DNA from 2 places in the Streptomyces sp. NPDC058371 genome. Region 1 is predicted to be linked to the other one. Evidence: riboswitches for the same ligand, from Rfam matches in the RefSeq annotation. Region 1 holds a riboswitch; the other holds the start of a gene.
The links. Region 1 has a riboswitch for cyclic di-AMP ahead of ACFWM2_RS22020 (transglycosylase SLT domain-containing protein). Riboswitches for the same ligand answer to the same signal wherever they lie in the genome.
Positions count from the first base shown of each region.

Region 2: it holds a riboswitch for cyclic di-AMP, as region 1 does, so the genes downstream of both, ACFWM2_RS23075 (NlpC/P60 family protein) here and ACFWM2_RS22020 (transglycosylase SLT domain-containing protein) in region 1, are expected to answer to the same signal.

Region 1 covers NZ_JBHXJC010000007.1:147,023-151,227, forward strand. Annotated here, with positions in the region: gene ACFWM2_RS22015 (HAD family hydrolase) at 85-897, shown strand; gene ACFWM2_RS22020 (transglycosylase SLT domain-containing protein) at 1,001-1,738, opposite strand; cyclic di-AMP (ydaO/yuaA leader) riboswitch at 1,742-1,901, opposite strand; gene ACFWM2_RS22025 (hypothetical protein) at 2,172-2,495, opposite strand; gene ACFWM2_RS22030 (CocE/NonD family hydrolase) at 2,546-4,205, opposite strand, start outside.
Region 2 covers NZ_JBHXJC010000007.1:369,578-373,782, reverse strand. Annotated here, with positions in the region: gene pcrA (DNA helicase PcrA) at 1-1,589, opposite strand, end outside; cyclic di-AMP (ydaO/yuaA leader) riboswitch at 2,040-2,211, shown strand; gene ACFWM2_RS23075 (NlpC/P60 family protein) at 2,219-3,373, shown strand; gene ACFWM2_RS23070 (tellurite resistance/C4-dicarboxylate transporter family protein) at 3,728-4,205, shown strand, end outside.

The DNA.
Region 1 (4,205 bases):
GAGGTACGGCGTGACGGACGGGATACCGGACGTCGTCCGGTTCACGCCGGGCCGTTGAGACGTTCGATCCGTATTCTTCGGATCATGGCCGCTCCGACTGCATATTCACTCATCGCCACTGACCTGGACGGAACGCTGCTGCGCGGCGACGACACCCTCTCCGGCCGGTCGCGGGCCGTGCTGATGAGAGTGGCCGCGGCGGGGGCGAGGCACCTGGTGGTGACGGGCCGCCCCACGCCGAGGGTGCGCCCGCTGCTCGACGAACTCGGCAGCGAGGGCCTCGCGGTGTGCGGCCAGGGCGCGCAGTTGTACGACGCCGGAGCCGGCCGTCTGCTCTGGTCGGTGACCCTGGACCGGGAACTGGCCGAGACCGCGCTCGGCAAGATCGAGGCGGAGGTCGGGCAGGTCTACGCGGCCGTGGACCAGGACGGGGTGGACGGGCTCACGCTCATCGAGCCCGGCTATCTGATGCCGCACCCCACGCTCCCCGCGGTGCGGGTGCGCCGGCGTGACGACCTCTGGGCCGAGCCGATCAGCAAGGTGCTGCTGCGCCATCCCACCCTGACCGACGACGAGTTGGCGTCCGCGGCCCGGATGACGGTCGGCTCGCTGGCGACCGTCACCATGTCGGGCCCCGGCACCGTCGAACTCCAGCCATGTGGCGTGACCAAGGCGACGGGTCTGGCCCTGGCCGCGGACCACCTGGGTCTGCCGCCGTCCGCGACCATCGCCTTCGGCGACATGCCCAACGACATCCCCATGTTCGACTGGGCCGCCCACGGCGTCGCCATGGCCAACGCCCATCCCGAACTCAGGGCCGTCGCCGACGAGATCACCCTGTCGAACGAGGAGGACGGCATCGCGGCGGTCCTGGAACGGCTGTTTCCCGCTCCGTAGGCCGCGAAGACGTCCTCCACAGGTCGCGAAGGCGTTCTCCCCTGGGCCGCGAAGACGTTATCGCCGGGTCGCGAAGACGTCCTCAGCAGGCCCCGAGGGCTGCTCAGTAGGCGCCGAAGACGTTGTCGATCGAGCCGTACTTGTCGGCGGCGTAGTTGCAGGCGGCCGTGATGTTCGCGACGGGGTCGTAGGGGTCCATCGACGTGCCGGCCACGTGGTAGGCGGCGAACGTCGGGGCGATGACCTGGAGGAGCCCCTTGGACGGCGTACCGGCCACGGCGTTGGAGTCCCAGTTGTTGATGGCCAGCGGGTTGCCCGACGACTCACGGATGACGTTGCGGTGGATACCGTCGTATGTGCCCGGAATGCCCTTTTGGGCCATGATGTCCAGGGCTTCCTTGATCCAGCCGTCCAGGTTGTTCGCGTACGACTTCGTGGAGGTCGCCGTCGTCTTGGCGGCCGTGGAGGACTTCTCGGCCGCCTTGGCGGTCTTGGTGCCCACGGTCAGCTTGAGGCCCGGGCGGATCGTCGACGGGTCGCTGCCGATGACCGCGCGGTTGGCGTCGTAGATCTTCTTCCAGTCGCCGCTCGTGGAGTGCTCGCGCGCGATCTTGGACAGGGTGTCGCCGGCGGCCACCTGGTAGGTGACCAGCTGGACCTGCGGCACCGAGGCCTTCGCGGCCTGGACGGCCTGCGTGGTGGCCTGGGCCGGCTGGGCGGCGTGGGCGCTTGCGGCTCCCACGATGGGGAGCGCGAGTGCGGCTCCGCCCGTTCCGGCGGCGACGAACCCGCGGGTGAGGGGGGAGGTTCTGGGACGACGGTGCTTGCCTCGTGCGGCCATGACGAATTTCCTCTCGGGCGCCTGCGAGGTGAGCTGTCGGGTTCGGGCTGGAGGTGCCCGGTCGCACGACGACATGCGACTTAACCCCGAGCCGTTCCGGTGTGACCGGACCGGCGACTTACCTGGGTCCCCCGCTCCTGCCGTGCGTGGGTGGATGGGTGTTCCGGGCGGCGGCAGGATTCGGCGTTCCGCTCGGATCGACGCGAACGTATGCGAGAGCACATGTCGGGAACAAGGCCGGATTTCCCGTTGCACCCCGCTTGGCCACGTCATGACGTCGGGGGAAATCGCCCGATTAGACCGGAACGCGAAACTCAACTTGCCTTTCGCAAAGGGGAAATCGCTCGGCGGGGCAGGGCGCTTGATCCATTTCGACGTGACTCATTTCACGCGACCAAGCGCAAACAAAGGGGCGATGCAGGCAACTCGGGCATTACTCCGCGACGGTCCAGGCGGCCGAGCCCCTCGCCGGAGCCGGCCGGACCTCCCACACGGAGAGGTCCGTGTCCGGGTCGTCGTCCGGCAGCCGCCCCGCGTTGGGCCTGAAGTACAGCCCGTAGCCCCAGTACTCCGGGAGCTCGTGGCAGATCAGGTCGGGATACGGCGCGAACTCCCGTTCCGCGTACGCCCCGTTGATGCGTGCCACGGCCTCCGCCCGCGAGATCCCGAAGCGCGTGACCATCTCCTGGGCCATCTCCCGGAAGTACGCGAGCATCCCCGCGTCCAGGCCCATCAGGAATTCCTCGGTCCGCGCCATGTCCCTCCGCGCCCCGTCCCCTCCGCGCCCCGTCCCCGCCGTGTCGGTGCCTACCCAGCCGTGCGCGGGATTCTCCTCTCCCACGTCCGGTGGAAGACCACCTCGTCCCGGTCCTTGCAGATCACCTCGTTCGAGGTGATGAAGTCCGTTGCGTCACAGGTGATTTCGGAGCGGGTCTCGACCCTCGCGTCCCATCCCGTCTCCGGGCGGTGGAGGCGGACGGTCCACTCCGAACGGGTACGGGCCGACAGGGGATCCGACTCGTCGATCGTGTAGGTCTCCAGGGCGTCCTCGGTGAACTCCAGGCCGTCGGGGTAGACGCGCGTGCCACCGTAGCGCGGGTCCACCTCGAGGCGCCGTTCGCCCTTCGCCACATCGCGGACGACCAGCCGCTCCGGGCGGGGTTCGTCCAGCGTCGCCGGAACGACGACGCCCAGCGGCGCGGACTCCTCGGGCTCCTCGAAGGTGATGGACGGGTCCGACTCCCTTGCCCGCACCGGCAGTTCGAGCAGACTGCCCTCCGGGTGCAGGGTGAAGCCGGCGTCCGAGCCGGGCTGCGGCCAGATCCACGGCCAGTACGCCGACGAGACGGCCAGCCGGATGCGGTGCCCCGCCGGGAAGGCGTGCCCGATGCCGTTCAGCTCGAAGGTCACGTCCTGGGTCTCGCCGGGCGGCCACTCCACCGCCCGGTCCCGGCCCTCGCGGGCGGAGAGGTTCAGCACGCCGCGCGTGACGAGCGTCGACGCCCCGTCCGGGAAGACGTCGCAGACCCGCGCGATCACCTGCCCCCGCGGCGCCGCGGAGGTCAGCCGCAGCCGGACCCGCGGCCGCCCCAGCACCCAGGTCTCCGCCGGCACCTCGAACTCGAAGCACGCCGACTTCGCGTCCTCCTCGCGCTGGTCCGGCGGCAGGTCGGCGTCGTTGCCGAAGGGGAAGAAGCGGCCGGCGTCCAGGCCGGTGTGCTGCGGCGAGCGCACCGGCACGGGCGCGCCCTCCAGCGCGTACGCGACCGGGGTCACCGCGGGGGAGGGCCACGCGTCGTCGCCCACCCAGCGGCCGGGCAGGGTCGGGTACACCGTGGCCGGCGGATGCGAGTCGCTGATGTACGAGCGCAGCAGCGGCTCGGCCATCACGCCGGCGCGGGCGGCCGGTGTCTCGCCTTCCGTGGTCACGCCGGTGCCGCCCGCACGGGCACCGTCTTCCGTGATCGCGTCGGCGCGGGCCGCACGGGTCCCGTCTCCCGTCGTCACACCATCGCGGGGCTCCCCGGTACCGACCCCGACCCCGGCCCCGCCGGCGTCGGTACCGGTGCCGGCGCCTGCCTGCCCCGTGTCCCCCGCCTCGGCGTCCGCGTCCCCGGTCGCCCCGTCCTCCGTCGCCCCGTCCTCCGTCGGCCCGGCTCCGCCCTCGGACCCCGGCTTCAGCCAGTGGTCCCACCAGCGCAGCGTCTCCTGGAGGAAACCGATCGCCGGGCCCGGCGGCAGCCCCCGGTCCGGGTACTGGTGGGACCAGGGGCCGATCAGTCCCCGTACCCGGTCGGACGGCAGGTGCTCCACCAGACGCAGGACCGTGTCCCGGTACGGGTCGTGCCAGCCGCCCACCGCGAGGACGGCCGCCCGGATCGCGCCGTAGTCCTCGCACACGCTGCCGTGCCGCCAGTACGCGTCCCGGGTCTGGTGGTCCAGCCAGGTGTGGATGAAGGGGTCGACG
Region 2 (4,205 bases), 220 kb from region 1:
AAGCTGACCTTCTCGCGCTGCGAGAGCGCGTCGATCATGGCCTCGGCGCGGTCGCCGATGCCGCGCTTGGGCACGTTCAGGATGCGGCGCAGCGGGACCGTGTCCTCCGGGTTCGACAGCACGCGCAGATACGCGAGGACGTCCCGGACCTCCTTGCGCTCGTAGAAGCGGACGCCGCCGACGACCTTGTACGGCAGGCCGACGCGGATGAAGATCTCTTCGAAGACACGGGACTGGGCGTTCGTACGGTAGAAGACCGCTACGTCGCCGGCCTTGGCGTCGCCCGCGTCGGTGAGACGGTCTATTTCCTCGGCGACGAACTGCGCCTCGTCGTGCTCCGTGTCGGCGACGTAGCCAGTGATCCGCGCGCCCGCGCCCGCGTTGGTCCACAGGTTCTTGGGGCGGCGGCTCTCGTTGCGCTCGATGACCGCGTTCGCGGCGCTGAGGATCGTCTGCGTGGAGCGGTAGTTCTGCTCCAGGAGGATCGTCGTCGCGTCCGGGTAGTCCTCCTCGAACTGGAGGATGTTGCGGATGGTCGCGCCACGGAAGGCGTAGATCGACTGGTCGGCGTCACCCACCACGCACAGCTCGGCGGGTCCGAGGTCCTCCTCGCCGGGCGGCACGTCCTCGGGTCGCTCGCCACCCGAGGGGCCGACCAGCTCGCGGACCAGCGCGTACTGCGCGTGGTTCGTGTCCTGGTACTCGTCGACCAGTACGTGGCGGAAGCGGCGGCGGTAGTGCTCGGCGACGTCCGGGAAGGCGCGGAGCAGATTGACCGTCGTCATGATCAGGTCGTCGAAGTCGAGGGCGTTCGCCTCGCGCAGCCGGGACTGGTACATCGCGTACGCCTGGGCGAGCGTCTTCTCGAAGCCGTCCGCGGCCTGCGCCGCGAAGTCCTCCTCGTCGATCAGCTCGTTCTTCAGATTCGAGATCTTGGCGCTGAAGGACTTCGGCGGGAAGCGCTTGGGGTCGAGGTCCAGATCGCGGCAGACCAGGGCCATCAGGCGCTTGGAGTCGGCCGCGTCGTAGATCGAGAAGGAGGAGGTGAAGCCGAGCCTCTTGCTCTCGCGGCGCAGAATGCGGACGCAGGCGCTGTGGAAGGTCATCACCCACATCGCGTTCGCCCGCGGGCCGACGAGGTGCTCGACTCGCTCCTTCATCTCGCCCGCGGCCTTGTTCGTGAACGTGATCGCGAGGATCTGGCCGGGGTGGACATGGCGCTCGCCCAGCAGGTACGCGATCCGGTGCGTGAGCACGCGCGTCTTGCCGGAGCCGGCGCCGGCCACGATGAGCAGCGGGGAGCCGGCGTGCACCACGGCCGCGCGCTGGTTCTCGTTCAGCCCGTCCAGGAGCGTGGCCGGGTCGACCGGGGGGCGTGGGGCGCCGTCGCGGTAATACCCTCCCGCGCTCTCTGCTTCGCTCGATCGGGGGGACCCCCCTCGGCTCTGCGGCACGTCGAAACGGCCGCCGAACAGGTCGTCCGGAAGCGGCTCGGCCGTCCCGTCCTCGGGCGGCGGCGGGGGCTCTTCCTCGTGGGCCGCAGAGGGCTTGAGGTCCGCCAGGAAGCTGTCGTCAAAGAGGCTGCTCATCGCTCTCCGAGTCTAGGCCGCCCTACTGACAACCCGCGGCCACCCCGGAAATCCGGCCGGCTTTCCCGGAGCGGGGCGGGGTGGTGGGCAGCTCGGTTTCATCCCGGCCTCGTCCCGGCCTCGTCCCGGCGCGTCCGAGCCTCTTCCGAGGCCTCCCAGCCCACCCTTGCCATCCGTAACTTATCGACTCCGCACAGTAAGTGGAATCGAATGGTCGCCCACGCGAGGCCGAGCGGCGGTCGACCACCCGGCGGCGCACAGCAAGCGGAACCCCTCACCCCGGACAACTCGCCCCAGACCCCTCCGGATTGACCGGACCGTCCGGCGACCATGGCGAAGGTCACGAAAATGTATCGGGCATATCGCCCATCAACCTTCACAGAAGTCACACGAGTTGGCTAACGTGCCGGTCAGGCCGCCCGACCCTCACCGGCGAACATCGCCGGGCCGGCGCGGCCTCCGCTGAGTCCGGTGCGCCCCCGCGGCAGCCGGAGCCGGGGACCCAACGATCCCGGGGTGAATCGGTCCAACCGCCTTGTCGGGCAAGGACCGTAGGGCAACCCTTCCGAACCGTCCGCCCGAACCCGACAGCTAACTCGGTAAGCGGACGATGGAAGGAGTCGCCTCTCTTGGCGTCGCATCGCAAATGGCCTCCTACGGGTACGCGCGTAGCGGGCATACGGACCCCGGGCCTCGCCACGGCGGCCCTCACCTCCGTAGCCCTTCTCTCGCAGACGGCGAACGCCGCGCCGTCGGCCGACCCCAAGCCCAGCCTCGAAGAGGTCGAGAAGAAGGTCAACGACCTCTACCACCAGGCCGAGGCCGCCACCGAGAAGTACAACGGGGCCAAGGAGAAGACCTCCAGGCAGCGCAAGCGCGTCGACACCCTCCTGGACGACGTGGCCCAGCGCACCGAGAAGCTCAACTCCGCGCGGGATGAGCTGGGCACGTTCGCCGCGGCCCAGTACCGCACCGGGGCCGCCGCCCCCGACACCGCGAGTCTCCTGCTGGCCGACAACCCGCAGGACTACTTCGACCAGACCCAGCTGATGAGCCGGCTGACCAGCCGCCAGAAGCAGGCCGTCGACGACTACGCCACCGAGCAGGCCGCGACGACGAAGAAGCGCCAGGAGGCCTCCGAGAGCCTCCAGGCACTGTCCACGTCGCAGACCACGCTGAAGTCGACCAAGGCGCAGGTCCAGCAGAAGCTCGCCGACGCCCGCGAAATGCTGTCGAAGCTGACCGCCGAGGAGAAGACGCGGCTCGCGGCGATCGAGGAGAGGAAGCGGGCAGAGGCCAAGCGCAAGGCCGAGGAGCTGGCCCGCAAGCAGGCCGCCGAGCAGAAGCAGCGCCGGCAGGAGGCCACCCAGCAGGGCATCGGCTCGGCCGGCTCCGGGACCTCAGCCGACGACGCCGCCTACGCGACGAAGGCCAACAAGGCCATCGCCTTCGCCCGCGCCCAGGTCAGCAAGCCGTACGTCTGGGGCGCGACCGGCCCGGACTCGTACGACTGCTCCGGCCTCACCCTGGCCGCCTGGAGGGCCGCCGGCGTCACGCTCCCGCGCACCACCTGGGACCAGGTCAAGGCGGGCACCACGGTCCCCGTCTCCGACATCAGGCCCGGTGATCTCGTCTTCTTCTACGACGACATCAGCCACGTCGGCCTCTACATAGGCAACGGCATGATGATCCACGCCCCCAAGCCCGGCACGTACGTCCGCGAGGAGTCGATCTACTACGCGGGCGACACGATGCCGATCCACAGCGTGGTGCGGCCGGCGTGAGGCCGGGAAGCGTGAGGCCGTAAAGCGAGACGCCGTGAGGCCGGGAAGCGTGAGCCGTGAGGCCGGGAAGCGAGACGCCGTGAGGCCGTGACGCCCCAGGGGGCGCGTTTCTGACTGCACGCGCCGGCTTGAGCGGCCTGCACGCTGGGCGCGCGCACCTCGGGGGGTACGCAACCGGGGGGCGCGCGAGGCGAGAGAGCCGCGCGAGACCAGTCGACCGGGCGTGCGGGGAAGAGGGCGTGCGGGCGTGCGGGGAAGTAGGCACGCGGGCGTGCGGGCGGTTTTCGCGCTCCGCGCGCTCGCGCCCTGCGCGCCCCGCGTGCGCAAGACGCGCAGCTCCCTAGCATCGGCCGCATGCCAGGCGCCTCCCCGCTCCTCACCTGGTGGGCGCAGCGCCCGCCCGCCGCCGGTGCCGCCGTCATGGCGACCGGCATCCTCTCGATCGGGCTGCATCTCACCGGTTACGAGACCCTGTCCCGGATCGCTCTTGTCCTGGCCTGCGCGGCCTGGCTGGCGCTGGCCGCGGACTTCCTGGCACGGCTCGTACGGGAACGGGAGCGGTGGCTGGCGGAGGCGGGGACGCCGGCCGCGCTGACGGCCGTCGCGGCCACCACGGTGCTGGGGGCGCGTTTCTCGGCGCTCGGGTGGCAGGGCCTCGCCGAGGCACTGCTCGCGCTGGCTGCCGTGCTCTGGCCGGGGCTGCTCGCCTTGGTCGTACGGCACTGGGGGCCTCGTATGCCCGGAGCCGTGTTCCTCGGGTGTGTGGCCACGCAGGGGCTCGCCGTACTCGGGGCGGCGCTTGCGGTGGCCGTGGGGAGCGCGTGGCTCGCCC